Regions from separate parts of the Burkholderia contaminans genome, predicted to be linked through region 1. Evidence: predicted binding sites of a transcription regulator. Region 1 holds the regulator's gene; each other region holds the start of a gene.
The links. The regulator LexA, encoded in region 1, represses DNA repair genes until DNA is damaged. The targets are predictions, from matches to a motif close to ACTGTATNNNNATACAGT.

Region 1 (10,254 bases):
GCGCGTGCGCGACGGCGATGTGGACATCGCATTGAGCTTCAGCCTCGCGCCGGAGAAGGGCGTGCGCGTCGACCATACCGAGCGCGCGCCGATTTTCGCGCTGGTGCGGCACGACCATCCGCTCGCGACGCGGGAAGCCGTGTCGCTCGCCGATGTCGCGCGTCACCCGCACGTGCTGCCCGAGGCCGGCACGACGGTGCGCCAGCTGATCGACATCGCGTGCGCGCTCGACGGGCTGCTGCTCGAGCCCGAACTGACGAGCAACAACACGGCGGCGATGTACGGCTATGCGCGGCGCACGGGCGCGGTGATGTTCACGGGGCTGCTGTCGGTGCGCGACCGATGCGCCGCGGACGGCTTCGTCGTCGTGCCCGTGACGAACCCGCAGCTGCGCGAGCGCAGCATCCAGGTGCAGACGATGGCGGGGCGCGATCTGCCCGCGTCGGTTCGCGCGTTCCGCGACCATCTGATCGACGCGATGCAAGCCGCGTCGGCGCCGCCGACTGCCGCGCGCGGCCCGAGACGCCGGCCCGTGAGATAATCGTCAATCCGCCTTCCGCGCCCATGCGGCTCTTCGAGCCGTATCGCCCCTGTTCGACGCCAAATTGAAGAACCTGATTGTCACCCTCGATCGCGCTGGCGAGTTCGACGAGATCATCGACGTGCGCACGCCGCTCGAGTTCGCCGAGGATCATATCCCCGGCGCGCTCAACGCGCCCGTGCTCAGCAACGAGGAGCGCGTGCTCGTCGGTACGATGTACCGCCAGGTCTCGCCGTACGAGGCGACGCGCGTCGGCGCGGCAATGGTCGCGCGCAACATCGCGCGCCATCTCGACACGACATTCGCCGACCGGCCGCGCAACTGGCGGCCGCTGATCTACTGCTGGCGCGGCGGCAAGCGCTCGGGTTCGATGACGACCTGGTTCAACCTGATCGGCTGGAAGGCGCGCCAGCTCGACGGCGGCTACAAGGCGTACCGCCAGTCGGTGTGTGCGACGCTCGACTCGCTGCCGACGCGCTTTCGCTACATCGCGCTCGTCGGCCATACGGGCTGCGGCAAGACGCGCCTGCTGAACGCGCTGCGCGACGTTGGCGCGCAGACGCTCGATCTCGAGGCGCTCGCATGCCATCGCGGCTCGCTGCTCGGCGCGCTGCCGGGCAAGCCGCAGCCGGCGCAGAAGGGGTTCGATTCGGGGCTCGTCGAAACGCTCGGTCGTTTCGACCCCGAATGGCCGGTGTTCGTCGAGTCGGAAAGCCGCCGGATCGGGCTCGTGCAGTTGCCGATTGCGTTGATCGAAGCGTTTCACGCGGGGCCGTGGGTGCATGTCGACGCGGCGCACGACGAGCGCATCGCATTCCTTCTCGACGATTACGCACACCTGTTCGACGAACCGGATGCGTTCAAGGCGCAGCTCCATCGGCTGATCGGCCTGCATAGCCGTGAACAGGTGACGCACTGGAAGGCGCTGATCGATGCGGACGCACGGGCCGAACTGTTCACCGAACTGATCGACAAGCATTACGATCCCGCCTATGCGCGCACCTATCGCGCGACGTACAACAAGCCGAACCTGGCGCTGACGTTCAAATTCCGGCCCAATGCCGCCGATGGGCGCGACCAGGCGCGTGCGCTGCTGGCCGAACTCGCGCAAGCCGGGTTGCCCGCATCGGCCGCGCTTGCCGCGGGTGCGACATCCGAAACCGACCAAGACCAATCGACGACCACACGATGACAACCACACGCACCCAACCCAGTCCGGCCCTCGGCTGGATGACCTTCCTGCTGATCGCGGTCGCGGGCCTGTTCTATGTGAAATGGTTCCCGTACTACAACAAGGCGTTCGTGGCAGCCGAGCATCATTCGATCGGCCAGTCGATCCTGATGGGCACGTCGGCGTCCGCGCCCGAGCCGTCGCTGAAGGCAGCGCTCGACTACGCGTGGGCATACGGCAAGGCGATCTGGCAGGCGATGGTGCTGGGCCTGCTGCTCGGTTCGGCGGTGCAGGCGCTGCTGCCCGCACACTGGGTTGCGCGCGTGCTCGGCCGCACCGGCTTCGGCAGTGTCGCCGCGGGCGGCTTGCTGTCGCTGCCCGGCATGATGTGCACGTGCTGTGCGGCGCCGGTCGTCGCGGGGTTGCGTGCGCGCCATGCATCACCGGGCGGCGCGGTCGCGTTCTGGCTCGGCAACACGGTGCTGAACCCGGCGGCGCTGGTCTTCATGGGCTTCGTGCTCGGCTGGCACTGGAGTGCGCTACGCCTCGTGCTCGGCATCGCGATGGTGTTCGGGATCGGCTATCTGTTGAACCGCATTGCACGTCCGGAAGACCGCAGCATCGACGATGCACAGCTCGCCGCGCTGGCAGCCGAGCAGGCTGCGGCCGGCAACCCGTTCGTTCGCTGGATGAAGCTGCTTGCGCGCATGGCCGTGCGGCTCGTGCCCGAATACATCGTGCTCGTGCTGCTGCTCGGCGCCGCGCGCGCGTGGCTGTTCCCGCATATCGGCCCGGACATCGGCAATCATCTCGGCTGGATCATTGCATTCGCGGTTGCGGGCATGCTGTTCGTGATCCCGACGGCCGGCGAGGTGCCGATCATCCAGGCGATGCTGTCGCTCGGCATGGGCGTCGGCCCGGCCGCCGCGCTGCTGATGACGCTGCCGCCGATCAGCGTGCCGTCGCTCGCGATGCTCGCGCGTTCGTTCAAGCCTTACATGCTGGCCATCGTCGCGATCCTCGTCGTCGTATTCGGGATCGCGAGCGGCCTGCTCGCGGTCGCGCTCGGGTTCTGACGCGAGCGAGCGGCGCGCTCGACGGGCGCAATCGTCATATTCATCCGGCGCCGCCGTTTCACGCGTGCGGCGCCATTTACAAGAAGCAAACAGGAAAACGCATGACCCAACCGAAGATCCATCCTCGACTCGAAAAGGCGCTGACGCGCGGCGATCTCGCGATCCGCCAGGCCAATTCCGCGCGGGCGACTGCCGTGCTGCACGCACTCGGCACGATGATCATCGAGGCCTCCGCAACGATCGGCGTCGACGCCAGCATCGACATTCCGCAGGGCGACCGCATTTACGATCCGGTCAACGGGCTGTGGCCGCAGAAGCTGCTGGTGTCGTTCGACGGCCCGGTGGCCGAAGCCGACAAGGAAGAGCTGCGCTCGGTCTATCTGGTTGCCGACGATCCGGGCACGCAGTTCCGCGTCGAATGGCATCGCGCGGACGGCAAGCTCGGCCGCCAGGAAGGTGGCCCGCTCGCGACCGTCGCGTTCCTGACCGACGTCGAGATCCCGTGGAGCGACGACGACGAATAACGTCGTCGCAGGAAGCCGGCGCACGTGCGCCGGCCGTCAGCGCATCATCCGCCGCCGGAACAGCCACGCGGACAGCAGGAAGCCGCCGACCGCGTAACCGGCGAGTACCGCGACATGCAGTGCGACGTCGGTCGCCGGCCGGCCGAGCATCGCGGGCCGGATCAGCTCGACGGCATTCGCGAGCGGCAGCGCCTGCGCCGCATGCCGCGCGATCGGCGGCAACTGCGTGGTCGGGAAGAACACGCCCGACAGCAGCAGCATCGGCGTCAGCACGAGCGTCTGATAAAACATGAAGAAATCGTAGGACGGCGCGAGCGCCGTGACGATCATCGCGATGCTGGCAAACGCGAGGCCCGCGAGCGCGATCACGGGCAGCGCGGCGAGCATCGACGGAAACTGCGCATAGCCGAGCGCCCCCGCGACGAGCATGATCGCGGCCCCCGACAGCATCGCCTTGCTGGCTCCCCAGACAATTTCCCCGAGCACGATGTCGCCGAGCGCGAGCGGCGTATGCATGATCGCCTCCCACGTTCGTTGCACGTGCATTCGCGAGAAGCCTGAATACATCGACTCGAAGCTCGCGGACATCATCACGCTCGACCCGACCGTGCCGGCCGCGAGGAACGCGATATACGACACGCCGTCGACATGGCCGAGCATCAGCCCGAGCCCGAACCCCAGCCCGAACAGATAGATCATCGGATCGGCAAGATTGCCGAACATCGACGCGAGCGCGAGCTTGCGCCAGACGAGGTAGTTGCGCCGCCAGACGGCGATCCAGTTGGTCGCGTTCGCGGGCATGGCGATCGCGAAGCGCGACACGCGCGGGGGTGCCGACGGTGCGGCGGTGGAATAGTTGCGGACGTCCATGATCGATCAGTCCTGCATTTCGCGGCCCGTGAGCCGCAGGAACACATCTTCAAGATTGGCCGGGCGATGCAGATAGCGCAACCCCGCGCGACCCTTGAGTCGCGCGCTCAGCGGTTCCGGATCGCTCACGTAGCAGAACAGCGTCTCGCCGCTGATCTCGGTGTGCTTCGCGAACGCCGACAGCTCGTCACGCAGCGTGGCCGGATCGGGCCCGTAGATCTCGATCACGTCGCAGCCGATTTCCGATTCGATCAGCGCGTGCGGCGCGCCTTCGGCGATCTTGCGGCCTTCCTCGATCACGCACAGGCGGTCGCACAGGCGCTCGGCTTCTTCCATGAAATGCGTGGTGATCAGGATCGTCTTGCCGCGCGCGAGCAGCGAGCGCAGCCGCTCCCACATGAGATGACGCGCCTGCGGGTCGAGGCCCGTCGTCGGCTCGTCGAGCACCAGCACATCGGGATCGTTGACGAGCGCGCGGGCGAGCGTGAGGCGGCGCTTCATGCCGCCCGACAGCTCGCCGACCTTTGCATCGGCCTTGTTCTCGAGCTTCGCGAATTCGAGCAGCGGCTTCACGAGCGCGTGCGCGGCCTGAGCGGTCATGCCGAAGTAGCGGCTGAAGACGAGCAGGTTCTCGCGCACGGTGAAGTCGGGGTCGAGATTGTCGAACTGCGGGACAACCCCGACGCGCTGGCGCGCGTGCCGCGCACGCGATGGAACCGGTTCGCCGCAAAGCGAAATGGTGCCCGCATCGGGATGCGTGAGGCCGAGCAGCATTTTCAGCGTGGTGGTCTTGCCGGCGCCGTTCGGCCCGAGCAGGCCGTAGCATTCGCCGGCCTGGACGGTGAAGGACAGGCCGTTGACGACGAGCTTGTCGCCATAGCGCTTTTCGACGTTCCGGAAATCGATCGGTGCAACGGACATGGGCATGTTGTCGTTGTAGGCGGGCGCGGAAGCGTTCCGCTGCCGGATGCGTGCCGGTTGACGAACCGGCCGGACGATTGCGTGTCAGACGGGCATGACCGAAGCGCACGACGCCGGCGCTTGATGACCCGCTGGAGTACGAACGGGCCATTCTAGTGCATCGACTGCGTCTCTTCAGGGCATGCCTGCACGGTGCGATGCATGTGCGCACCGATCGTGCACTGCATCATCGCGCACGAGCCGAGCGGGGCGAATCAGCGTTTTCCATCCCTTGCGTCCTGAATTGCGGCGCACCATGATGAATGCGTAGGCTCGTTGTTGCGATAGGGAGGTTTCATGGCTAGCTACAACAAGATTTTGCTGTGTTACGACGGCACGCTCGAAGGACGCAAGGCACTGCGTTGCGGCGCCAATCTCGCGATGGACCTGAAGGCCGAGACGCATTTGCTGTCAGTAGTCGACATGCGCTCGAGCATTGCGCAGAGCGCGGGTTTGCTGACCGACGTCGCGTGCGGCCGGTTCGAGGAAACCGCGCGTGAAATCCTGCAGGAAGGGGTGAACTGGCTGCGCGAGCGCGGCGTGCAGGCCGAAGGCCATTTCGCGTTCGGCTATCCGATCGACGAAATCGCGAATCTCGCGACGGAGCTGAAGGCCGACCTCGTCGTCGTCGGCCATCGGTGCCGTAGCGGGTTGTCCAGATGGTGGATGGGGTCGGGCAACACGCAACTGCTCGATCGCGTGAACTGCAGCATTCTGGTGGCGTGTTCGTCGGCGCAGGAGCAGAAGGAAGAAATCGCACGGGAGCGTGAAGCGGCCACGGCGAACGGCAAATGATCCAATGATTCGACGACTGCCTGACCGGCGAATCGCGCCGGCCGGGCGTCGTGCCACGTCCGTGGGGTGGGCGCTGGCCGCGGCCACCCAGGACCGGTCAAGCGTGCAGGTCGATCGCGGACAACTTCCACGAGAACAGGCCGGAGCGGTGGAATATCGCCGCATAGCGCGTGCCGTCGGCACTGCGCTGGTAAGTCACCACGAATTCATCGATGTTCCGGTAGCCGGCGCTGGTTTGCTGCTGGTGCGGCGCATGCGCTGCATCGGCCGGGCTGGTCGGTGCGGCAACGGCGGGTGGTGGCGATGACGGGGCTGTAGCGGCCGCGTTGTTACCCGGAGCGGCTGCGCTTGCCGGAGGAGCCGGATTGGCCGCCGGTGCTGCCGGTGCATTGCCGCCCGGCGGCAGATTCGACCATTCAGGTGGACGCTCGCCTGGATTGCCACGCGGCGGCAATCCGCTCATCAGCGCGGCTACGCCTTCCGGTGTCGCGTATGCATCGACCAGCGGGCCGATCAGTGCAGATCCGATCAGCGCACCGATCACCGCGAACGGATTGTTCTTCTTCACCGCGTCGATCCGGCGCATCAATTCCTCCGTGACCTGCTGCTTCAGGCTGATGCGGAGTGACGGGAAATCGACATATTCACTGATGGCCTGCGCGTCGCGCGCATCGATTGCCGATTTCAGGCGACCGAGCGCGACGTACGGCGACGCGTAGGCATAGCCGATCGCCACAATGATGGCGACGGCCAGCACGACGATCAGCAGGGGTTTGAGCCGCCACGTGCGGCCCGAGGATCCGGTCACGTTGCCTCCGGTGCGGGGATGTTCCGCAATCAGAGACCGCCTGGCGTGGCCGATCGTTCCTCTGCGATGCAGCGATCGATCATCCGGCACACGGCGTCGATCGTGCCGACCATGATCAGGCGCGACCGGCCGTGATAGACGCGCACCGGCGCGCGACGTGCAGGTTCGGCGTGATTCAGGCCGGCGTTCAGCGATACCCGCGCGAAAGCGGGTAGCGCCGACGGCAGCAGGGACGCCTGCCGTTCGACTGCGACTTCTTCTTGCACTGGCGCCGCCGCGGACAGCGGTGCGCAGGGCGTGCGGCCGCGCAGGTGACGCAGGCGGCCGAATTGACGGAAAGGCAGCAGACGGGCAAGGCGTTCCATGTTGTTCTCCTGATCGAGACGGAATGTCAGAGTTCGCCCGAGCGGATCAGCCCGACGGCGATGCCTTCCAGCGCGAATTCCGCGCTGCCGGCCTTGACGAAGATGTTTTCGTAATCGGGGTTCTCCGCGATCAGCTCGAGACCGCCAGGCCGGCGCATCAGGCGCTTGACCGTGACGTCGTCGCCGAGACGCGCGACGATGATCTGGCCGTCCTTCGCTTCCGTGCGCTTCTGCACGGCGAGGAGGTCGCCGTCGAGGATGCCGGCGTCGCGCATCGACAGGCCGCGCACTTTCAGCAGGTAGTCGGGCTTGCTGGAGAACAGCGCGGGATCGCACGCGTAATGCTGCGAGATGTGCTCCTGCGCCAGGATCGGGCTACCGGCCGCGACGCGGCCGACGAGCGGCAGCGACAACTGCATCAGGCCGGCGTGCGGCAGCGTGAACTGGTGCGGGGCATCGTCGATGCCGAGCAGGCGGATGCCGCGCGACGCGCCGGCGGCCAGCTCGATGACACCCTTGCGCGCCAGCGCGCGCAGGTGCTCCTCGGCGGCATTCGGCGAGCTGAAGCCCAGTTCGGCCGCGATCTCGGCACGGGTGGGGGGGAATCCGGAGCGCTCGATCGCGCGACGGATCAAGTCGAACACTTGCTGCTGACGGGCGGTGAGTTTGGTCATGGCTCAACTGTATGGATAGACAGTGAGCTGTATTTTTATACAGTAGTCCGCGAATTTCAAGTGTTACGTGAGGTTCGACGCGATCGCGCCGGTTCCGGCGCGATTTGGCGACGTCCGGACGCCGGTTTATCTGCCGCAACCGTCCATTCCGTCTGCGTTAGCACTTTTGAGTATTAAAAAATAAGGAACGATTATTTTTAATCATGTAACCCGTTCGTTAGACTGGCCCGACATCGCAATACCGACAACACTGGAGAACCAAGGATGGGCAAGCGCAACACGGGGCTGGTGGGCGGAGTGGGCCGCCTGATCGCAACACTCGCGCTGGGCGCGGCGGCGGCGCTGGGCGTCGCGACGCACGCACAGGCCGATACGACCTTCCTGAACGTGTCGTACGACCCGACGCGCGAGTTGTATCAGGACTTCAACCAGGCGTTCGGCAAGGAGTGGAAGGCGAAGACGGGCGAGACCGTCAACTTCAAGCAGTCGCACGGCGGTTCGGGCGCGCAGGCGCGCTCGGTGCTCGACGGCCTGCAGGCCGACGTCGTCACGCTGGCGCTCGCGTACGACATCGATGCGCTCGCGAACAAGGGGCTCGTCAACAAGGACTGGCAGAAGCGCCTGCCCGACAACGCGTCGCCGTACACGTCGACGATCGTGTTCCTGGTGCGCAAGGGCAATCCGAAGGGGATCAAGGACTGGGACGACCTGACCAAGCCGGGCATCTCGATCGTCACGCCGAACCCGAAGACGTCGGGCGGCGCGCGCTGGAACTACCTGGCCGCGTGGGCGTACGCGCTGCACAAGCCGGGCGGCAACGAGCAGACGGCGAAGGAATTCGTCACGAAGCTCTACAAGAATGCAGGCGTGCTCGATTCGGGCGCGCGCGGCGCGACCACGAGCTTCGTGCAGCGCGGGATCGGCGACGTGCTGATCGCATGGGAAAACGAGGCATTCCTGTCGGTCAAGGAATTCGGCACCGACAAGTTCGAGATCGTCGTGCCGTCGGTGAGCATCCTGGCCGAGCCGCCCGTCGCGGTGGTCGACAAGGTGGTCGACAAGAAGGGCACGCGCAAGCTGGCCGAGGCGTACCTGAACTTCCTGTACAGCCCGCAGGGCCAGGAGATCGCGGCACGCAACTACTACCGTCCGCGTTCGAAGAACGTGCCGGCGGAACTGACGAAGCAGTTCCCGAAGCTGAAGCTGTACACGGTCGACGATACCTTCGGCGGCTGGACGAATGCGCAGAAGACGCATTTCGCGGATGGCGGCGTGTTCGATTCGATCTACAAGCCGCAGTAACGCCATAACGACAAGCGGTGCGCCACGACAGCGCGCCGCGTCCCCGACGGCTCGCCGGCGCGATTCACTGCGCCGGCGTTTGCGTCGGACCCGTGAGCAGCATCGACCCAGCAAGAGCATCCGATGACGACGTACACCTTTCGCAAGCCGAGCGCGCTGCCCGGTTTCGGCGTAACACTCGGCATCACGGTGGCCTATTTGAGCCTCGTGGTGCTGATCCCGCTCGCCGCCACGTTCCTGAAGACCGCGACGCTGTCGTGGGACCAGTTCGTCACCGCCGTCACGTCGCCGCGCGTGCTCGCGTCGTATCGGCTGACGTTCTCGGCCGCGCTCGGCGGCGCGCTGATCAACGCCGTGTTCGGCTTTCTCGTCGCATGGGTTCTGGTGCGCTACACGTTCCCGTTCAAGCGCCTCGTCGATGCGGTCGTCGACCTGCCGTTTGCACTTCCGACGTCGGTCGCCGGCATTTCGCTCGCGGCCGTTTACGCGACCAACGGCTGGGTCGGCCAGTATCTCGCGCCGCTCGGCATCAAGATCGCGTTCACGCCGGCCGGTGTGCTGGTCGCGCTGACCTTCATCGGGCTGCCGTTCGTCGTGCGCACGGTGCAGCCGGTGCTTGAGGATTTCGAGCGCGAGCAGGAAGAGGCTGCCGCGTGCCTCGGCGCGTCGCGCTGGCTGACGTTCCGCCGCGTCGTGCTGCCGGCCGTGCTGCCGGCGCTGCTCACCGGTTTCGCGCTCGCGTTCGCGCGCGCGCTCGGCGAATACGGCTCGGTGATCTTCATCGCCGGCAACGTGCCGATGAAATCCGAGATCACGTCGCTGCTGATCATCACCAAGCTCGAGCAATACGACTACGCGGGCGCGACCGCGCTGGCGGTCGTGATGCTGGTCGTGTCGTTCCTGATGCTGCTGCTGATCAACACGCTGCAATGGTATCTGCAGCGTCGTACGAGCAAGGGCGCGAGCGGTCCGGCGCCCGCCACCGGCACTGCTGTCGCAGCAGGAGGCCAGCAATGAGCCAGGAGGCCACCGTCGTGCTGAAAACCCCGTCGCCGGCCGCGCGTGCCGCGAAGCGGCTCGACCCCGTCAGCGAGTCGCGCGTCGTGCGCTGGCTGCTCACGGGCATCGCGCTGGCGTTCCTCGCGTTTTTCCTCGTCGTGCCGCTCGC
Region 2 (10,254 bases), 1.4 Mb from region 1:
CGGCGCATATTTCGCGGGCAGCGTCGCCGCGTCGCCCGGCAGCGGCCCTGCCCCCGGCGCGGGCAGCGATGACGCCCCCTTGCCGGCGGCGAAGCACTCCCACGCGATCGTGCCGGCCTGCATCGCGCCCTTTTTGAGCGGCACGCGTGCGGTGGGCGCATCGGCCTTGTCGGGCGCGGACGGTACGAGCACCAGCGTATTGGTGCCGGCCGCGGCGACGCGCGCGGTGAACGCGACCGTGATCTGGCCGGTCTCGCCGTCGATCACAACCGATTCGACGTTGCGGGTCGCGGCCGGCGGGCTATAGCCGCCGTCGAGGCTCGCGCCACTTGCGGCGTTGTCGGCGACGGCGAGCCGCGCGGACGACGCCAGCGCAAGCCCCTCGCCGACGCGCGAGCGCGCAAGGTAATCCTGGTACGCGGGAATCGCATAGGCCGCGATCACACCGACGATCGCCAGCACGATCATCAGCTCGATCAGCGTGAAGCCGGCCGGCCGCCAGCGCGGCGACGGCCGGTTCGCGCGCCGCAGATCGGCGGCCACGCGACGGAACAGGGAAACGGAAAAGGCTTCGAACATGGCAGGCTCCGGAAACGAAAAACGCCGGCCGGTAAAGGCAGGCGTCTCGATCGTAGCCAGCGGGCCGTGAATCCGGCAGTCGGCCGGACGGCCAATGTCAGTGCGCGTGCGGTACGTCGCGGCGCTTCCGGAGCGTATAACCGATCGCCACCACGAACAGCGCGCCCGCGATGCTCGCGCCGTAAAGGACCTCCGGCGTATCGAGCACCGGCCAGCGGTCGCCGACCGGGTCATTCACGATCAGCCCGCCCGCGATCCAGCCGAGCAGCCCGGCGCCGAATGCCACGAAGATCGGGAAACGGTCGAGCAGCTTCAGCACCAGCGTGCTGCCCCACACGATGATCGGCACGCTGACGACGAGCCCGAAGATCACGAGCGCGATCCGGTGCGACGGGTCGGCCTGTTCGGCCGCACCCGCGATCGCGATCACGTTGTCGAGGCTCATCACCGCATCGGCGATCACGATCGTCTTCACGGCATCCCACAGCCGGCTGGCCGGCTTGATGTCGTCGTGCGAGTCGCCGGCGGGCGCCATCAGCTTGATGCCGATCCACAGCAGCAGCAACCCGCCACCGAGCTTCAGGAACGGCACGTCGAGCAGCGCGACCGCGAACGTGATCAGCGCGACACGCAGCAGGATCGCCCCCGCGGTGCCCCACACGACGCCGCGCACCCGCTGGTTCGCGGGCAGGTTGCGGCATGCGAGCGCGATCACGACGGCGTTGTCGCCGCCGAGCAGGATATCGATGATGACGATCTGGAGAACGGCGCCCCAGTGGAGCGACGTCAGGAATTCGAGCATGGCGTGACGGGCAGGACGGCGGCCGCCCGCGGGCGACCCGGTTCATTGCCGGCACATGCGCGATGCATGCCCGGTGCTTACGAATTCATTGCGCGAGCATAACAAAAAACGCCGGCAAAGCCGGCGTTTTCTGCAGGACGAACCCAGGTGGAAATATTACAGCGCCTTCTTCAGCAGACGGCCCATTTCCGACGGGTTGCGCGTGACGGTGATGCCGCACGCTTCCATGATTTCCAGCTTCGCTTCGGCCGTATCCGCACCGCCCGAGATCAGCGCGCCGGCGTGGCCCATGCGCTTGCCCGGAGGCGCCGTGACGCCAGCGATGAAGCCGACCACCGGCTTCTTCATGTTGTCCTTGATCCACTCCGCCGCATTGGCTTCGTCCGGACCACCGATTTCGCCGATCATCACGACTGCGTCCGTGTCCGGATCGTCGTTGAACATCTTCATCACGTCGATGTGCTTCAGACCGTTGATCGGGTCGCCGCCGATACCGACTGCCGACGACTGGCCGAGGCCGAGTGCCGTCAGCTGGGCAACCGCTTCATACGTCAGCGTGCCCGAACGCGACACGACGCCGATGCGGCCCTTGCGGTGGATGTGGCCCGGCATGATGCCGATCTTCAGTTCGTCCGGCGTGATCGTGCCCGGGCAGTTCGGCCCGAGCAGCAGCGTCTTGCGGCCTTCGCGACGCATGCGGTCCTTCACTTCGATCATGTCGCGCACGGGAATGCCTTCCGTGATGCAGATCGCGAGATCCAGATCGGCTTCGACCGCTTCCCAGATCGCAGCCGCTGCGCCTGCCGGCGGAACGTAGATGACCGACACGGTCGCGCCGGTTTCCGCCTTCGCTTCCTTGACGCTTGCGTAGATCGGAATGCCTTCGAAATCTTCGCCGGCCTTCTTGGGGTTCACGCCCGCGACGAATGCTTCGCGGCCGTTTGCGTATTCACGGCAGGCGCGCGTATGGAACTGACCGGTTTTGCCGGTAATGCCCTGCGTGATGACCTTCGTGTCCTTGTTGATCAGAATCGACATGTATTTTGACCTCTGTTCGATTGGCGTCGCGTATGAACCGCGCCGCCATGCGTGTTCATTAGCGCGCGCTTACTTGCCTGCGGCTGCCGCGACGACCTTCTGCGCAGCTTCTTCCATGCTGTCCGCCGAGATGATCGGCAGGCCCGAATCGGCCAGCATCTTCTTGCCGAGGTCCTCGTTCGTGCCCTTCATGCGCACGACGAGCGGCACGTTCAGGTTCACGGCCTTCGAACCGGCGATCACGCCTTCCGCGATCACGTCGCAGCGCATGATGCCGCCGAAGATGTTCACGAGGATCGCCTTCAGATCCGGGTTCTTCAGCATCAGCGAACGCTTCCGTGACCTTCTCGGTCGTCGCGCCACCGCCGACGTCCGGGAAGTTCGCCGGCTCGCCGCCGAACAGCTTGATGGTGTCCATCGTCGCCATCGCCAGGCCTGCGCCGTTCACGAGACAGCCAATGTTGCCGTCGAGCGAGATGTACGCGAGGTCGAACTTCGACGCTTCGATTTCAGCCGGATCTTCTTCGTCCAGATCGCGGTACGCGACGATTTCCGGGTGGCGGAACAGCGCGTTCGAGTCGAAGTTGAACTTCGCGTCGAGTGCGATGACCTTGCCGTCGCCGGAAACGTTCAGCGGGTTGATTTCAGCCAGCGATGCGTCGGTTTCCCAGAATGCCTTGTACAGGCCTTGCAGGATCGCGCGCGCTTGCGGAATCGAAGCAGCCGGCACGCCGATCTTCGCGGCGAGGTCGTCTGCCTGCGCGTCGAGCAGGCCCGTCGACGGCTCGACGATGACCTTGTGGATCAGTTCCGGGTGCTTTTCGGCGACTTCTTCGATGTCCATGCCGCCTTCGCTCGAACCCATCAGCACGATCTTCTGCGAGATGCGGTCGACGACGAGGCTGACATACAGTTCCTGCTTGATGTCGGCGCCTTCTTCGATCATCAGACGGTTGACCTTCTGGCCTTCCGGACCGGTCTGGTGCGTGACGAGCTGCATGCCGAGGATCTGGTTCGCGTATTCGCGGACCTGCTCGATCGACTTCGCCACCTTCACGCCGCCACCCTTGCCACGGCCACCCGCGTGAATCTGAGCCTTCACGACCCAAACCGGGCCGCCGAGCTCTTCTGCCACCTTGACGGCCTCGTCAACCGAGAACGCCGGCTTGCCGCGCGGTACCGCGACTCCGAATTTCCGCAGGATTTCCTTACCCTGGTACTCGTGAATCTTCATGCGTGATTCCCTTCAGTCTGAGAGTTGGATGAAAAGTCGCTTTAGACGCTTCTTCGAATGATTTCCGTTCATTCCTTCGTGCTGCCTTCACCGGGCACGTCCGGCCGGCTCGCGCCATACCAGCGCGGGTAGTACTGCCGCACGACCTCGCCGTCGAACCGCAACGCCCGGCAGCGGCCGAGCTGGAAAGGCGCTTCGTCGTGCACGCCGTCATGGTCCGGCCCTTCGCCCCCCTCCTCGCGCACGTTCCACACGTCACCGGCAAACGCCTGGATCGCTGCCGTCGGCAGCACGGCGCACAGTTCGGTGAGATGGGAGCAGCCTGCGACGCCGGCGAGCAGCCGGTTCGCGTTGCGGCGGAAATTGCGGAAGAGATTGAGCCCGATGAGGGCCCGATAGGCGGGAGTGGCGGATTGACAGTGACCGGGATAGGGAACCCATTCCGAAGACGCTTCGGCGTCGACGACATTGAGGTCACGATCGATAGTCACGCGCAGCCAGAGTTCGTGGATCGGCAGGCCCTGGGGCCGGATGCCCGACGCAAGCGCGACATCGCGCGGCTTGTGGTCGGTCAGGCAGGCTTCGATGTCCCACAAGCCGTCGCCGCGCTCGTAAGCTTCCGCTCGGATTGCGCGTTGATGTCGCAACTGACGGGGCACGGGCTCGGATAGCGGCATGCTGGAGGTTGAGGCCGAAGAGGAAAACCCACGGATTTTAGCATATTGGGTATTTGAGACAGTTCGACGCGACGGCGGGTATTCCCGCCTGTCCGGAAGCGGTTGCATTGCAGCAAAATCGCGCGCCACGCGCGCGATCGGCGCGATCAGTCGTCGACCAGGAAATCGTCGCCGACCTTCAGCAACTTCACGATGGTCGCACTCGAGAAGCCGCGCGCGGCGAGAAAGCGCGCCTGCTTCGCACGCTCGGCCGGCGTTTGCGGCAGCGCACCGAATTTCTTGCGCCAGACCGCCTGCGCACGCGCCCATTCGGTCTCGCGGAGCTGGGCATTCACCTCCTCGACGAGCGTGTCGCCCACCGCATGACGCTTCAGCTCGCTGACGATGCGTGCGACGCCGACGCGCGACGCGCGACGATGCACGAGACTCTCGGCAAAGCGCGCATCGGACAGCCAGCCCTCCTGTTCCAGCGCGTCGAGCACGGGGTCGACGGATTCGTCTTCGCCGACGTAGGGCGCGAGCTTGCGCGCGAGTTCCGTGCGACTGTATTCACGCCTGGATAGATAGCCGAGCGCGCGGCCCTTCAGCGATCGCTGAGGTTTCGATGACTTGCGCTCGGTAGCGCCCGGAGCGTCACCTGATGAAGTACTGGAAGAGGCACCCGACGCGCGACGTGTGCGGCGCGGATGCTGGCTGCTGCGCGTATAGACATCTTCCCTGGCCGGCGCCGATGCATCGGCTGCGCGATCGCCCGGGAAGCTGACACCGGACACACGGCGGCGGGAGCGGTCGTGCGCGTCGAACGATTCATCGTCGTCGAACGGATCGACCGGTGCGGCAATCTCAAACGAAACGAGGGCATCGTCGGATGCCCTCGTCGCTGTGCGGTTCGCGGCATTGCTGCCCGCGCCCCGCCGATCGGCGCCCGAGGATCCGGCTCGCCGGCCGGAGCGACCCGCCGTTTCGGGCGCGTCGCTCTCCTCCGGCTCGCCAGCCTGACCTCGGCGCCCGACCATCACTCTTCTTCGTCCATCGCCTCGGCTTCGTCCTGGGCTGCACCATCGGGCATGGTGACCACGCCAAGCGATTCGCGAATGCGGTTCTCGATCTCGCGTGCGATTTCCGGATTTTCGCGCAGGAATTCACGCGCGTTGTCCTTGCCCTGGCCGATCTTCTCGCCGTTGTAGCTGTACCAGGCGCCCGCCTTGTCGACGATCTTCGCCTGCACGCCGAGATCGATGATCTCGCCCTGGCGCGAAATTCCTTCGCCATACAGGATGTCGAAGATCGCTTCGCGGAACGGCGGCGACACCTTGTTCTTGACGACCTTCACGCGGGTTTCGTTGCCGATCACCTCGTCGTTCTTCTTGATCGAGCCGATCCGGCGGATGTCGAGACGCACCGACGAGTAGAACTTCAGTGCGTTACCGCCCGTCGTGGTTTCCGGGTTGCCGAACATCACGCCGATCTTCATCCGGATCTGGTTGATGAAGATCACGAGGCAGTTCGTGCGCTTGATCGTGCCGGTCAGCTTGCGCAGCGCCTGCGACATCAGGCGGGCCTGCAGACCCGGCAGCGAATCGCCCATCTCGCCTTCGATTTCGGCCTTCGGCACGAGCGCCGCGACCGAGTCGATGACGATCATGTCGATCGAGCCCGAGCGCACCAGCGCGTCGGTGATTTCAAGCGCCTGCTCGCCGGTGTCCGGCTGCGAGATCAGCAGCTCCGGCACGTTCACGCCGAGCTTCGCTGCATATTGAACGTCGAGCGCGTGCTCGGCGTCGATAAACGCTGCGGTGCCGCCCAGCTTCTGCAGTTCGGCAATGACCTGCAGCGTGAGCGTGGTTTTACCGGACGATTCCGGACCGTAGATTTCGACCACCCGGCCGCGCGGCAGGCCGCCGACGCCGAGCGCGATATCGAGACCGAGCGAGCCCGTGGACACGACCTGGATGTTCTCGGCCGCCTCGCCGTCGCCCATGCGCATGATCGAGCCCTTGCCGAACTGCTTTTCGATCTGGGCAAGCGCGGCGGCCAGCGCCTTGCTCTTCTCGGCGGTCATCCCGGAGCCCTTCTTGCTATCTTCCATGAATCGTCCTTTGCTATGATGAGCAGCGTCTGTTAGAGGCGCGCCCACTTTCAAGCGCTGCCCACGAATTCAGACACTGTATAAAAAAACAGTGTTTTGTGCAAGCCCGCAATGCAGCGCGTTGTACACGAATAACTTTGGAGACAGCCGGCCGGCGCGAACGCCCCGCCGGCCCATCGGTCAGCACCATGCGAATTCTCATCGCGGAAGATGACAGCATACTCGCGGACGGCCTCACCCGGTCACTCCGCCAATCGGGCTATGCGGTCGACCACGTGAAGACCGGTATCGACGCCGATACCGCGCTGTCGATGCAGACATTCGACCTGCTGATCCTCGATCTCGGGCTCCCGAAAATGCCCGGACTCGACGTGCTCAAGCGCCTGCGCGCCCGCAACTCCAACCTCCCCGTGCTGATCCTGACGGCCGCCGACAGCGTCGACGAGCGCGTGAAGGGGCTCGACCTCGGTGCCGACGACTACATGGCCAAGCCGTTCGCGCTCAACGAGCTCGAAGCGCGCGTGCGCGCGCTGACCCGGCGCGGCGCGGGCGGCGGCCCGACCGTCGTGCGCCACGGCTCGCTCGCGTTCGACCAGGTCGGCCGCATCGCGTATGCGAACGATCAGGTCCTCGACCTCTCCGCGCGCGAGCTCGGCCTGCTCGAGGTGCTGCTGCAGCGGATCGGCCGGCTCGTGTCGAAGGAACAGCTCGTCGACCATCTCTGCGAATGGGGCGAGGAAGTCAGCAACAACGCGATCGAAGTCTACGTACACCGGCTGCGCAAGAAGATCGAACCCAGCGGCGTACGGATCTCGACCGTGCGCGGCCTCGGCTATTGCCTCGAGAAGGTCGCGCCCGCCGCGCCGGCCGACACGGCAGCGCCCCAGCCCGCGGTGGCCGGCACGCCGCTGCGCTGAACCCGCGCGTCGCCGCGATGGCCACGCCGGCCCTACCCGCCACCCGACCGGCGCGCCGTCATCGGCCGCCGATGAGGCGCGCGACACGCGCTACGAGAACCCGTTCGCGCCGCCCGACGAAACCGATGCGCCCGAGGCGCCGCGCCCGCGCTCGCTCTTCGGCGAGATCCTCGACTGGATGCTCGCGCCGCTGCTGCTGCTGTGGCCGATGAGCATCGCCGTCACCTATCTGGTCGCAAAGACGATCGCGAACGGCCCGTTCGACCGCGCGCTCGAGACCAACGCCTATGTGCTCGCGCGGCAGATCCATCCGGTGAACGGTGTCGCCGAGCTGACGCTCCCGGAGCAGACCCGCGACTTCCTGCGCGCGGACAACGTCGACAGCGTGTATTTCCAGGTGCTCGGCACGCGCGGCGAACTGGTCGCGGGCGAAGCCGACATGCCGCTGCCGCGCGACGAGGACCGCCCGCCGCCGGGTGTCGTAATGTTTCGCGACGACCTGCTGCGCGGCAACGACGTGCGCGTCGCGTATACGACGGTCGCGCTGCCGCAATCGGGCAGCCCGCAGCCCGTGCTCGTGCAGGTCGGCGAAACGCTGGACAAGCGCAATGCGCTCGCGAACGACATCATCAAGGGCGTGATCCTGCCGCAGTTCGTGATCCTGCCGCTCGCGATCCTGCTGGTCTGGTTCGGGCTGTCGCGCGGGCTCGCGCCGCTCAACGCGCTGCAGGCGCACATCCGCGCGCGGCGGCCCGACGACCTGTCGCCGGTCGAGGCGCAGCGCGCGCCGCCCGAGATCGAGCCGCTCGTGACGTCGTTCAACGACCTGCTCGCCCGTCTCGAGCAGAACATGGCGCTGCAGAAGCGTTTCATCGCCGACGCCGCCCATCAGATGAAGACGCCGCTCGCGGGCCTGCGCACGCAGGCCGAGTTCGCGCTGCGCCACCCCGTCCCGCCCGACGTGCAGCGCTCGCTCGAGCAGATCGCGACGAGCTCCGAGCAGGCCGCGCGGCTCGTCACGCAGTTGCTTGCGCTGGCGCGCGCCGAGAACCGCGCGAGCGGGCTGACGTTCGAGCCGGTCGAGATCGCCACGCTCGCGCGGCGCGCGGTGCGCGACTGGGTGCAGGCCGCGCTCGCGAAACGGATGGATCTCGGCTACGAAGGCCCGCCGGACTCGCCGGACGACAGGCCGCTCGACGTCGACGGCAATCCGGTGATGCTGCGCGAGATGCTCGGCAACCTGATCGACAACGCGATCCGCTACACGCCGGACGGCGGCCGCATCACGGTGCGCGTGCGCGCGGAGCCCACGGCGCGGCGCGTGCATCTCGAAGTCGAGGACACGGGACCGGGCATTCCGGCCGCCGAACGCGAGCGCGTCGTGGAACGCTTCTACCGGATCCTCGGCCGCGAAGGCGACGGCAGCGGCCTCGGGCTCGCGATCGTGCGCGAGATCGCCACGCAGCACGGCGGGACGCTGACACTCGACGATCACGTCTACCAGCAGGCACCGCGCCTCGCCGGCACACTCGTGCGCGTCAGCCTGCCGCTGACCGAAACCGCCCCGGATTAACCCTGACGTGCGCCGCCGCAGCACGCCACGATTGAATCAAAATCGGAAATTTAACGGAAAAACGAAGCACTTCGCGGCAAGATAGGCGCACAAAACCGTCTATTCGGCGCGGGTTAACCTGCAGTCGTTTTGCACGCGCGAGTCAGTCGGCCGTAAGTTTCCGTACCAATAATCCTCGACAGGCCCGCCCACCCAAGGCGGCCGCACATCTATATCAAGGGACTTGGAGACGACTCATGGCAACGTTAGGCGGGCAAATTTCGCACGCGCCGATGACGGGCGAAGAGAAGAAGGTCATCTTCGCGTCGTCGCTCGGCACCGTGTTCGAGTGGTACGACTTTTACCTGGCCGGCTCGCTCGCGGCCTACATCAGCAAGAGCTTCTTCTCCGGCGTCAATCCGACCGCCGCATTCATCTTCACGCTGCTCGGCTTCGCCGCCGGCTTCGCGGTACGGCCGTTCGGCGCAATCGTGTTCGGTCGCCTCGGCGACCTCGTCGGCCGCAAGCACACGTTCCTCGTGACGATCGTGATCATGGGCGTCTCGACGTTCGTGGTCGGCTTCCTGCCCGGCTACGCGTCGATCGGCATCGCCGCACCCGTGATCTTCATCGCGATGCGGCTGTTGCAGGGTCTCGCGCTCGGCGGCGAGTACGGCGGCGCGGCGACCTACGTCGCCGAGCATGCGCCGGCCAACCGTCGCGGCTTCTACACCGCGTGGATCCAGACGACCGCCACGCTCGGCCTGTTCCTGTCGCTGCTCGTGATCCTCGGCGTGCGCACGTTCATCGGCGAGGAAGCGTTCGGCAGCTGGGGCTGGCGCGTGCCGTTCGTCGCGTCGATCCTGCTGCTCGCGGTGTCGGTGTGGATCCGGATGCAGCTGAACGAATCGCCCGTGTTCCTGCGCATCAAGGCGGAAGGCAAGACGTCGAAGGCGCCGCTGACCGAAGCGTTCGGCCAGTGGAAGAACCTGAAGATCGTGATCCTCGCGCTCGTCGGCCTGACCGCCGGCCAAGCTGTCGTGTGGTACACGGGCCAGTTCTACGCGCTGTTCTTCCTTACGCAGACGCTGAAGGTGGATGGTGCGAGCGCGAACATCCTGATCGCGATCGCCCTCCTGATCGGCACGCCGTTCTTCCTGTTCTTCGGTTCGCTGTCGGACAAGATCGGGCGCAAGCCGATCATCCTCGCGGGCTGCCTGATCGCGGCACTGACCTACTTCCCGCTGTTCAAGGCGCTCACGCACTACGCGAACCCGCAGCTCGAGGTCGCGACGCAGAAGGCGCCGATCACGGTCATCGCCGATCCGGCCGCCTGCTCGTTCCAGTTCAACCCGGTGGGCACGTC
Region 3 (10,254 bases), on a different replicon from region 1:
AGGGGGCAATGCCGCCCGGAGCGAGCGGCGGGGCGCGATCAGATTGTTGCCGCGGCCGTACCAATCGGCGTCAGGCTGCAGCCGGGACGATCCAGCCTTCGCGGTCGCAATAGGCGGCCGTGTAGTCGATGAATGCCTTGACCTTCGCGGGCAGCAGCGCGCGGTTCGCGTAAGCCAGTTTGATCTCGACGAACTTGTCGACGAGGTCGGCATCCGCGAGCAGTTGCACGAGCGCGCCCGACGCGAGTTCGGCCTGGACGAGCGTTTTCGGCACGACGCCGATGCCGAAGTCGTGCATCACCATCTCGCGGTTGAAGACGGGGCTGTTCGACGAGATGTCGAAGCGGAACGGCACGGTCAGCAGGTCGCCGTCGACGCGGAACGACAGCGCGGGCCGGCGCAGCGACGGCGACATCGGCACGAACAGATGGTCGGCGAGATCCGCCGGCGCGACCGGGTGGGAATGGGCGCGCAGGTACGCGGGTGTCGCGACGATCACGAGCGGAATCCGCTCGATCATTCGCACGACGGTCGATTCGTTGGTCAGCATGTACGGCACGACGATGCCGATGTCATAGCCTTCGCCGACGAGATCGACCGGGCGCTCGGTCAGCGTCACGTCGAGGCGCACCTTCGGGTGTGCGGCCTTGAAGCCGGCGATCAGCGGTACCAGCCGGTTCAGCGCGGCCGTCGTGTGCGCGACGAGCCGCAGCAGGCCTTCGGGTTCGCGCGTGGGCGCCTGCGCTTCCGCTTCGAGCGAGTCGAGTTCGTCGAGCACGGCCGCGCAGCGCTCGTAGATGCGCTCGGCCGTTTCGGTCAGCGACACCTGGCGCGTGGTCCGGTGCAGCAGCCGGCTGCCGAAACGTGCTTCCAGATCCGCGACCGCGCGCGACACGACAGGCCGCGCGAGGCCATGCATGTCGGCGGCACGCGTGAAGCTGCGCATCTCCACCACCGACCGGAAAATCCGCAGCTTGTCGATGTAGTCCATGTCCGTCTCCTTGACGCGAGGGCCGGCCGCCGGCCTTGTTACGGCGGAGTGTACATTGACTTTATGCATATGCACATTTAAATTGCGAAACATGAACGACACCTCGATTGCCCAAGCGTGCCACTGTCTCGCGCTGCGCCAGGCGGCGCGCTTCGTCACGCAACTGTACGAGCGCCATCTGGCCCCGGTTGGCGTCACGCCCGCCCAGTTTTCGATCATGGCGAACCTGACGCGCCAGCCCGGCCTGTTGATGAGCGAACTCGCCGATGCGCTCGTGATGGATCGCACGACGCTGCTGCGCGCGCTGAAGCCGTTGCAGCGCGACGGGTTCGTCGCGACGGCCGCGTCCGAGCACGATACGCGTGCGCATGCGCTGAGCCTCACGAAGCTGGGCGAGCGCACGTTCGCCGAAGCGAAAGTCGCATGGCAGGCCGCGCAAGACGAATTCGAGACGCGGTTCGGCCGCGATCGCGCGAAGGCGCTGCGCGACGAACTGTTCAGTGTGACCGCGGAACGCTAGACGGCGGGCTGGCGGCAAACTGGAGCGGAATTCGAGCCATTGGTCGCTTCCGTGGCGCTCAGTGGCGTAAATTGGTTTTTGAAACTGTCCGGATCGATGGCGATCTGGACAGTTTTTATTTCCAGTTGTAGAGTCCCCTGACGGATTTCACGAGCCGGCGCCGCCGGCACGCGTCAGAGGAGCAACCGATGCTGCAGTTGAGTGACCGCGACAGCGCCATGCTGCGCGGGGATTTCGGCGACGGCGTCGCGCGCGCGATGCGGATCGTCGCGCGCACGGCGCAAGTGATGTCCGCGCCACGCCTGATCGACATCACGTCCGCCCATATCGACGGCTGCCTTTACCACGGCCAGACCAGCCTCGACTTCGTCGAGTATTTCGTCGATACGGGCGCGAAGGTCGCGGTGCCGACCACGCTGAACGTCGGGTCGCTCGACCTGATCCATCCCGAGCTGTACCACGGCGACCGCACGATCCGGCGCGATGCGCAGCGCCTGATGGACGCGCATCTGCAGCTCGGATGCGAATCGAGCTTTACGTGCGCGCCCTATCAACTGAAGAACCGTCCCGCGAAAGGCGAGCAGATCGCATGGGCAGAATCGAACGCGATCGTGTTCGCGAATTCGGTGCTCGGCGCGCGGACGAGCCGGTACGGCGATTTTCTCGACCTGGCTGCCGCGATCACCGGGCGTGCGCCGTACGCGGGGCTGCATGTCGAAGCGAACCGCGCCGCGCGGATCGTGTTCAACGCACCGGATTTCAGCCGCCTGGCGTCGCGCGACATCCATTTCGCCGCGCTCGGGCTCCTGATCGGGCGGATCGCGGGCGCGGTGGTGCCGGCGATCGTCGGGCTGCCGGCGGACACCACGGAAGACGAACTCAAGGCGTTGGGCGCGGCTGCCGCATCGAGCGGCGCCGTCGCGCTGTTCCATGCGGTTGGCGTGACGCCCGAGGCGCCCACGCTCGACGCCGCGTTGCACGGGCAAGCGGCGCAACGCACGGTCGATGTCACGATGGCCGATCTCGACGAGATTCGCCGCACGCTGAACCACGGCGCGGCCGGCGATGCGCTCGTCGCGGTGGCGCTCGGCACGCCGCATTTCTCGCTGGCCGAATTCCGCACGCTCGATACGTTGCTCGACGCGTTCGACGGCAAGCCGGCCTGTGATTTCTACGTGAACACGAGCCGGTTCATCCTGTGGGAGCTGGAAGAAGCCGGCCTCGCGGAGAAATTCGCCGCACGCGGCATCCAGATCGTCGTGGACACCTGCACGTACATCACGCCGGTGATGAAGCAACTGTCGGGGCTCGTGATGACCAATTCGGGGAAATGGGCGTCGTATGCGCCCGCGAACATCGGCGTGATGGTCGCGTACGGCAGCATGCGCGAATGCGTTCGTTCGGCATACGAAGGAAAGGTGCGATTCGATGACTGACGCCACGCACAAGGGTTTGACGGGCGACACGCTCGTGCCGGGCAGCGCGTGCGCGCGCCCGTTCGTGCTCGACAAGCCGCTCAGCTTCTGGGGCGGCTACGACTCGGGCGCAGGAAAGATCGTCGATCGCGGGCATCCGCAGGCCGGTGCGAGCCTCGCCGGCAAGGTGATGGTGATGCCGCACGCGAAGGGCTCGAGTTCGAGCAGCAGCGTGCTCGCGGAAGCCGTGCGCAACGGCACGGGGCCGGTCGCGATCGTGCTGAAGGAGCGCGACCTGATCATCTCGATCGGCGCGATCGTGGCCGCCGAGCTGTATGCGATCGCGGTGCCGGTGGTGTGCGTGAGCGATCACGTGTACGACGCGATCGTCGCCGCGACGGGGGACGTGCGGATCGAAGCGGAAGAAGGGGATGGCGGCGCGAGGATTTGCGTCGACCTCTGACGTTTCGTGCGCGGGATCGGCTCAGATGAAGCGAATGTGCGACGTTTCTTCGTTCGAGAGCGACAGTGCGTGCCGGGCAGCATTCATCTCGCGCTTGCCGCCTGGCTGCCTGAGCCGCCGGATCTCGGGCCACAAGATTGCGCCGAACACGGTGCGCAGGATCGTGCTCAGCAGGAAGAGCGCGATCGCGGCGCCGCCGAACCACGTGGATATCTCCAGCACGCTGTCCGTGCTGCGTTCCGTCGCGGACACGAGGCCGATGGTGATGGCCATGGCGACCAGCATGCCGATCGTTACGACGATATCCATGCGGGCAGCCGCGACTTTCGCAGTGCGAACGAGATATACCGAGCCGTCGGTCGCGTTGCGGATAGCGTAGATGGCGCGGCGATCCCGATCTTGCGTGTATGCAACGGTCAACCGGTCGCCCGCGACGATGAACACGCTTCGCGTGCTGTCCGTCCTGAGCGTGAGCGGTGCGTCGACCGTGTCGAGCTGGAGCGCAATCTCCTCGATGCTTTGCGTGGTCATGCCGAGGTTGTTGCTCCAGACCTTCGTACTGATCGTGTTCTGGCTGACCGACGTCACGCAACCGGACGCGATCTGCATGGTGCGATCGCTCATCCGTTGCTCCTTTCCGCCGTGAAACTGGCCGGTTCGTATTGCCACTTTTCCTGGGCTTCGCGCCGCTGGGGCCGGAAGACCAGTTCGGACAGGCCGGCGATCGCGAGCAGGGTGCCCAGCAGGCTGATGATGCCGACGACCAGGGTCACCGCGCCGACGAACGCCCAGCCCGATTTGAAGGCGGCGCCGTCGATCAGCAGGCTCAGCATGAAGATGCATGACGCCCAGATGAGGAGCGACACGTTGCTGCTCTTTTGCCTGAACACGTTGTAAGGAGCGATTGCGACGTCGTTGCCTTTGATCCACGCGATGCTGCGGCGACCGCGATCGTCGAAGACACACGCGCGCACCGCCATCCCGGGCTTCAATCGATCGATCTGCTTGAACGCCTCCGCATCGATATCGTCCGCCGCGATGAAGTAGCACGCGCCCTGCATCGTCAGGCGATACAGCGGCACCTTCTTGATATCGGACGCGACACGAATGAGGTTCGTGTCGATACGGTCGATCGTCGCATCGATCAGGGCGGTGTGATTGGGCATGGGGCGGGAGAGTGCGCCGGCGGGCGCCGCTTTGGCGTGGCATTGATCATACCGATGAAATGCCGCGCAGGCACGTCGTGCCGCCCGCAGCCCCGCATCATTCGTGCGACGTGCCCGCGGCGGCGTCCCGATACGCACTCGGCGTCTGCCCGGCCCAGCGCCGGAACGCGCGCGTGAAATTCGCCGGGTCGGTGAATTGCAGCCGCTCGGCGATCGTCTTCAGGTCGAGATCCGACGCGGCAAGCAACTGCTTCGCGTCGCGAAACCGCGCTTCGTCGAGCAATTGCCGATAGCTCGAACCGGCTTCTTCCAGCCGGCGCCGCAGCGTGCGTGTGGATACGAGCAGCGCGTCGGCAAGTGTCTCCGGCCCCGGGTAATCGCCGGCGCCGCGTGCCAGCTCCGCGCGCACGCGTTCGACCAGGTCGCCTTCCTCCTGGCGCACCTGCGCATATTCACGCTCCACCTGCACGAGTGCCTGCCGGTGCGCGACTTCATCCGCGAGCGGCAGCGGCCAGTCGAGCACGTCGCGCGCGATCCACAGCGCGTTGGCGGCGCAGCCGAATTCGACCGGCGGGAGCTGGTCGCGATAGCGCGCGAAATAGGGCGGCTCCGGCCACGCGAATTGCAGCTTGATCGGCGGCGACACGCGCCCCGCCCATTGAGAGATGTTCTGCGCGAGCCCCGTCAGTACAAATTCGAACATCACGTGATGCTGCAGCACGGGGCTCGCCTGCACGCCGTGCAGTTCGAGCGTCGCGCCGCGTTCGTCTTCTGCATAGGTCAGCCGATATTGGCGGTTGCGCATCCGGAAGTAGCGCTGCGTGACGGAGAGCGCTTCGCGGATGTCCCGCGCGGTCAGGGTCGCATAGCCGAGAAAGCCGTGCACGGTCGGCTTCAGCAGCAGCCCGAACGCGAGCCCGATGCCCGGATCGCCGCTGATCTCGATCGCGTTGAGCACGAGCCGCCCCCATTGCGACGGCGCGACGCGCGCGTCCGGTTCGGCCAATACCGCGTCGCGCAGGCCGGTGCCGGCGCGCACGGCGGCCAGGTCGACACCGCGCGCGGCCAGCGCCTGCAGCAGCAGGCGCGGATAGGCGACCGGAATCGTCGGCCGGCGCAGCCCGAGGCGATCCTTGGCGAGAGGGGAGGTCATGTCGTCTTGGCCGGAAATGACAAGCATTATGGCTGTTTGCCCCCTCACGTTCAAGGCGGCGCGCGCCTACGATGTCACGCATCGCTCATTGGCACGAATTGGCACGCTCATCATGACCACGACCTTTCCCCACCTGCTTGCCCCGCTCGATCTCGGCTTCACGACGCTGAAGAACCGCGTGCTGATGGGCTCGATGCACACGGGCCTCGAGGACAGCCGCAAGACGCTGCCGCGGCTCGCCGAATATTTCGCCGAACGCGCGCGTGGCGGCGTCGGCCTGATCGTGACGGGCGGCTTCGCGCCGAACGTGGCTGGCTGGACCAAGCCGTTCGGCGGCACGCTGATGACGTCGGCCGCTGCACGGCGGCATCGCGAGATCACGCAGGCCGTGCACGCGGAGGACGGCAAGATCGCGCTGCAGATTCTGCACACCGGTCGCTACGGCTATCACCCGTTCGCGGTCGCGCCGTCGAAGATCAAGTCGCCGATCTCGCCCTTCGCGCCGCACGAACTGAGCGCGCGCGGCGTCGAGCGGCAGATTCGCGCGTTCGTCCGCTGCGCGAAGCTCGCGCGTGAAGCCGGGTACGACGGCGTCGAGATCATGGGCTCCGAAGGCTACCTGATCAACCAGTTCATCTCGATGCATACGAACAAGCGCACCGACCAATGGGGCGGTTCGTACGAGAACCGCATCCGGCTGCCGATCGAGATCATCGAGCGCACGCGCGAAGCGGTCGGCCGCGATTTCATCCTGATCTACCGGCTGTCGATGCTCGACCTGATTCCGGACGGCAGCGACTGGAGCGAAACCGTGCAGCTCGCGAAGGCCGTCGAGCGGGCAGGCGCGACCATCATCAACACGGGGATCGGCTGGCACGAGGCGCGGGTGCCGACGATCGCGACGTCGGTGCCGCGCGGCGCGTTCGCGTGGGTGACGAAGAAGATGAAGGGCGAGGTCGGCATTCCGCTCGTGACCACCAACCGGATCAACCGCCCCGAAGTGGCCGAGCAGATCCTCGCGGACGGCTGCGCGGACATGGTGTCGATGGCGCGCCCGCTGCTCGCGGATGCCGAGTTCGTGGTCAAGGCCGCGCAGGGCCGTGCCGACGAGATCAATACGTGCATCGGCTGCAACCAGGCGTGCCTCGATCACGCGTTCAAGAACAAGATCGCGTCGTGCCTGCTGAACCCGCGCGCGTGCCACGAGACGGAGCTGAAATACACGCCCGCCGCGCAGCCGAAGCGTATCGCGGTGGTCGGCGCGGGGCCGGCCGGGCTCGCGTGCTCGACCGTGCTCGCGCAGCGCGGCCATCAGGTCGACCTGTTCGACGGCGCGGCCGAGATCGGCGGCCAGTTCAACATGGCGAAGCGGATTCCGGGCAAGGAAGAGTTTCACGAAGCGCTGAGCTACTTCGGCCGCCAGGTCGAACTGACCGGCGTGAACCTGCACCTGAACCGCCGCGTGGACGCGAGCGACCTGATCGCGGGCGGTTACGACGAGATCGTGCTCGCGACCGGCGTCGCGCCGCGCGACCCGAAGATCCCGGGGCAGGACGGGCCGAACGTGCTCAGCTATATCGACGTGCTCGCGGGCAAGCGGCCGGTCGGCCGGCGTGTCGCGGTGGTCGGGGCCGGCGGGATCGGCTTCGATGTCGCCGAGTATCTGGTGCAGGAGGGTGAGTCGCCGGCACTCGACCTGGAAGAGTGGAAGGCCGAGTGGGGCGTGACCGACCCGGTCGTGACGCGTGGCGGCGTGACGCGTGCGCAGGTGACGGCGCCCGCGCGCGAAGTGACGTTGCTGCAGCGCAAGGCCGCGCCGCTCGGCAAGGGGCTCGGGAAGACGACCGGCTGGATTCACCGCGCGACGCTGAAGATGAAGCAGGTGAAGATGATCGGCGGCGTGAACTATGAACGGATCGATGCGCGCGGGCTGCACGTGTCATACGGCGAGCAGCGCACCGATCACGAGCTGATCGAAGCCGACACGATCGTGCTCTGCACGGGGCAGGAGCCGCAGCGCGCATTGCTCGCGCCGCTGCAGGCGGCGGGGCGCTCGGTGCACCTGATCGGCGGCGCGGAACTGGCCGCCGAGCTCGACGCGAAGCGCGCGATCGATCAGGGCTCACGGCTCGCCGCGCGGCTATAACGGGCGGCTGCCGCAATGGCCACCCGAAGGTACGCCGCGTGGCGGTGATCCGCTTGCGCGGCGGTTCCTGGCCCTTCGGTTGATGCACTGATTCGCGGGCGCAGCGCTGCAACGAGCAGCAGCGCCGGCCGCGCCGCCACGCAATGTGGCGGCGCTACGCCGACAGACCGTGGCCGCGAACGGCCATCACATCGCTCACGCTGCTTCGGCGCGTTCTTCCTCTTCCGCTTCCAGCATCGCCTTGACGATCAGGTAGATGGCCGGCAGGTCGTCGTCGTCGCGGCGCCAGTCGACCGGCTCCTCGACATCCGCGGCGACCAGGCGGCTGTCGCGCAGCCGGATGAACGCATCGACGACGGCCGGATCGTTGCGGCTCAGGAAGCCGGCATTCGAGAATGCCAGCTCTTCGACGTTCAGCAGTGCCTGCCAGCTCATCGTGCGGACGGCCGCGGGATGGGTGCGCCGCCGCAGGCCAAGCGCCCGCTGCGCGGGGCCACCCGCGACACGTTGCAGATCGACGACCGCCCGCTGCGCGGCGCGCTCGAAGTGGACGGGGTTGAAGCCGGGTTGCTCGGGATCGAATGCGGATGCCTGGAACATGGTCGCCTCACAAAAGTCCGTTCGTCTGTGAATGACGGAATTCGGGTCAAATGGTGCAAAAGCACTGTAAATATATACAGTGTTTGGCGCGGTTTCAAGCCCCGGATGAAGGATTTCGTGCGATGGCGATCGAAGCGGGCGGCAGCACCGGGCAGGCGAACCATCTACACCGCTGCCGCGATCGTCTCCCGCAACCACCGGTGCGCCGGATCGCGATGCACGCGTTCGTGCCACAGCATCGACATTTCGTAGCCGGGCACCTCGACCGGCGCTTCCACCACCCGTAATGCGGGGACGTCGCGCACCAGCCGCTCGGGCACCATCGCGACGAGATCGGTGCTGGCCACGGCCGACATCACGAACAGGAAATGCGGCACCGACAGCACGACGCGCCGCGTGGCGCCCGCCTTCGCGAGCGCTTCGTCCGTCACGCCGAAGAAGCCGCCGCCGTCGGGCGACACGATCACATGCTCGAGCGTGCCGAACTGCGCGAGGCTCGGGCGCCGCTTCAGCTTCGGGTGGCCGGCGCGGCCGATGAGCACGTAACGCTCGGCGAACAGCGGCAAGCGCCGCATGCCGGGCGGCGACCCTTCGGTCGTATGGAACGCGAGATCGATGCCGTTTCGTTCGGCATCCTGCTCGATACGAGGCGGCACCAGCTCGACCACGGCGACGCGTGTGGCGGGCGCGGCCGAACGCAGCGTGTTCAGCGCGGGCAGCACGATCGTCGATTCGCCGTAGTCGGTCGCGGCCACACGCCACGTGTTCGTCGCGGTCGCGGGATCGAACGGCGTGGCCGGAACGACCGCGCGCTCGACCGCTTCGAGCGCATCGCGCAACGGTTCGCGCAGCGCTTCCGCGCGCGCGGTCGGCCGCATTCCACGCGGCCCCGGCAGCAGCAGCGGATCGCCGAACACGTCGCGCAGCTTCTGCAATTGCACGCTCACCGACGGCTGCGACATGTTCAGTTTTTCGGCCGCACGCGTGACGTTGTGCTCGGCGAGCAGCACGTCCAGCGTGACGAGCAGATTGAGATCGAGTCGCCTGAGATTATTCATGGCTATACCTGGAATATCAGGAATTCATTTCAAATATACCGTTGGCAGCGGCATCCTGCAGTCATTCAATCAACGGAGTACCGAACATGAATGTGCTGATCGTCTATGCCCATCCCGAACCGCGTTCGCTGAACGGCGCATTGCGCGACTTTTCCGTTGCGCATCTCGAAGGGTCCGGCCACGCGGTGCAGGTGACCGACCTGTATGCAATGAACTGGAAGGCTGCGTTCGACGCGGACGACTTGACCGGGCGTGAGCCGGACGCTCGTTTCGACCCGTCGAACGACTCGAAGCACGCGTTTGCAACCGGCACGCAGCGCGAAGACATCGCGCGCGAGCAGGACAAGCTGCGGTGGGCCGATGCGGTGATCCTGCAGTTCCCGCTGTGGTGGTTCTCGATGCCGGCGATCATGAAGGGCTGGTTCGAACGCGTGTATGCGTGCGGCTTTGCCTACGGCGTGGGCGAGCATTCCGATACGCATTGGGGCGATCGTTATGGAGAAGGCTCGTTTGCCGGCAAGCGCGCGATGGTGATCGTCACGGCAGGCGGATGGCAGTCGCATTACAGCCCGCGCGGCATCAACGGACCGATCGACGACGTGTTGTTCCCGATCCAGCACGGGATGCTGTATTACCCGGGCTTCGACGTGCTGCCGCCGTTCGTGATCTACCGGACGGGGAAGATGAACGACGTGCGCTTCGACGAAACGCGTGCGGCGCTCGGCCGGCGCCTGGACGAACT

Region 2: a site for LexA is predicted at 6,495-6,512, ahead of recA (recombinase RecA). Genes of this name have one in related genera too.
Region 3: a site for LexA is predicted at 8,518-8,535, ahead of LXE91_RS29320 (DUF2471 family protein). Genes of this name have one in related genera too.

Annotation. Positions count from the first base shown of each region.
Region 1 covers NZ_CP090640.1:2,867,276-2,877,529, forward strand. Annotated here, with positions in the region: gene LXE91_RS13400 (LysR family transcriptional regulator) at 1-541, shown strand, start outside; gene mnmH (tRNA 2-selenouridine(34) synthase MnmH) at 606-1,733, shown strand; gene LXE91_RS13410 (permease) at 1,730-2,788, shown strand; gene LXE91_RS13415 (hypothetical protein) at 2,890-3,312, shown strand; gene LXE91_RS13420 (ABC transporter permease) at 3,349-4,182, opposite strand; gene nodI (nodulation factor ABC transporter ATP-binding protein NodI) at 4,189-5,103, opposite strand; gene LXE91_RS13430 (universal stress protein) at 5,440-5,937, shown strand; gene LXE91_RS13435 (DUF2939 domain-containing protein) at 6,035-6,745, opposite strand; gene LXE91_RS13440 (hypothetical protein) at 6,775-7,110, opposite strand; gene lexA (transcriptional repressor LexA) at 7,137-7,784, opposite strand; gene LXE91_RS13450 (sulfate ABC transporter substrate-binding protein) at 8,049-9,086, shown strand; gene cysT (sulfate ABC transporter permease subunit CysT) at 9,210-10,103, shown strand; gene cysW (sulfate ABC transporter permease subunit CysW) at 10,100-10,254, shown strand, end outside.
Region 2 covers NZ_CP090640.1:434,869-445,122, forward strand. Annotated here, with positions in the region: gene LXE91_RS02075 (pilin) at 1-579, opposite strand, end outside; gene LXE91_RS02080 (TerC family protein) at 677-1,381, opposite strand; gene sucD (succinate--CoA ligase subunit alpha) at 1,538-2,419, opposite strand; partial or broken gene sucC (ADP-forming succinate--CoA ligase subunit beta) at 2,489-3,653, opposite strand; gene LXE91_RS02095 (DUF2889 domain-containing protein) at 3,722-4,330, opposite strand; gene recX (recombination regulator RecX) at 4,477-5,346, opposite strand; gene recA (recombinase RecA) at 5,346-6,419, opposite strand; gene LXE91_RS02110 (response regulator transcription factor) at 6,608-7,336, shown strand; partial or broken gene LXE91_RS02115 (sensor histidine kinase) at 7,354-8,909, shown strand; gene LXE91_RS02120 (MFS transporter) at 9,146-10,254, shown strand, end outside.
Region 3 covers NZ_CP090641.1:2,576,203-2,586,456, forward strand. Annotated here, with positions in the region: gene LXE91_RS29280 (LysR family transcriptional regulator) at 71-991, opposite strand; gene LXE91_RS29285 (MarR family winged helix-turn-helix transcriptional regulator) at 1,083-1,511, shown strand; gene LXE91_RS29290 (aconitase X) at 1,700-2,947, shown strand; gene LXE91_RS29295 (aconitase X swivel domain-containing protein) at 2,940-3,389, shown strand; gene LXE91_RS29300 (hypothetical protein) at 3,411-4,013, opposite strand; gene LXE91_RS29305 (hypothetical protein) at 4,010-4,693, opposite strand; gene LXE91_RS29310 (AraC family transcriptional regulator) at 4,653-5,735, opposite strand; gene LXE91_RS29315 (NADPH-dependent 2,4-dienoyl-CoA reductase) at 5,821-7,854, shown strand; gene LXE91_RS29320 (DUF2471 family protein) at 8,050-8,454, opposite strand; gene LXE91_RS29325 (LysR family transcriptional regulator) at 8,619-9,512, opposite strand; gene LXE91_RS29330 (NAD(P)H-dependent oxidoreductase) at 9,599-10,254, shown strand, end outside.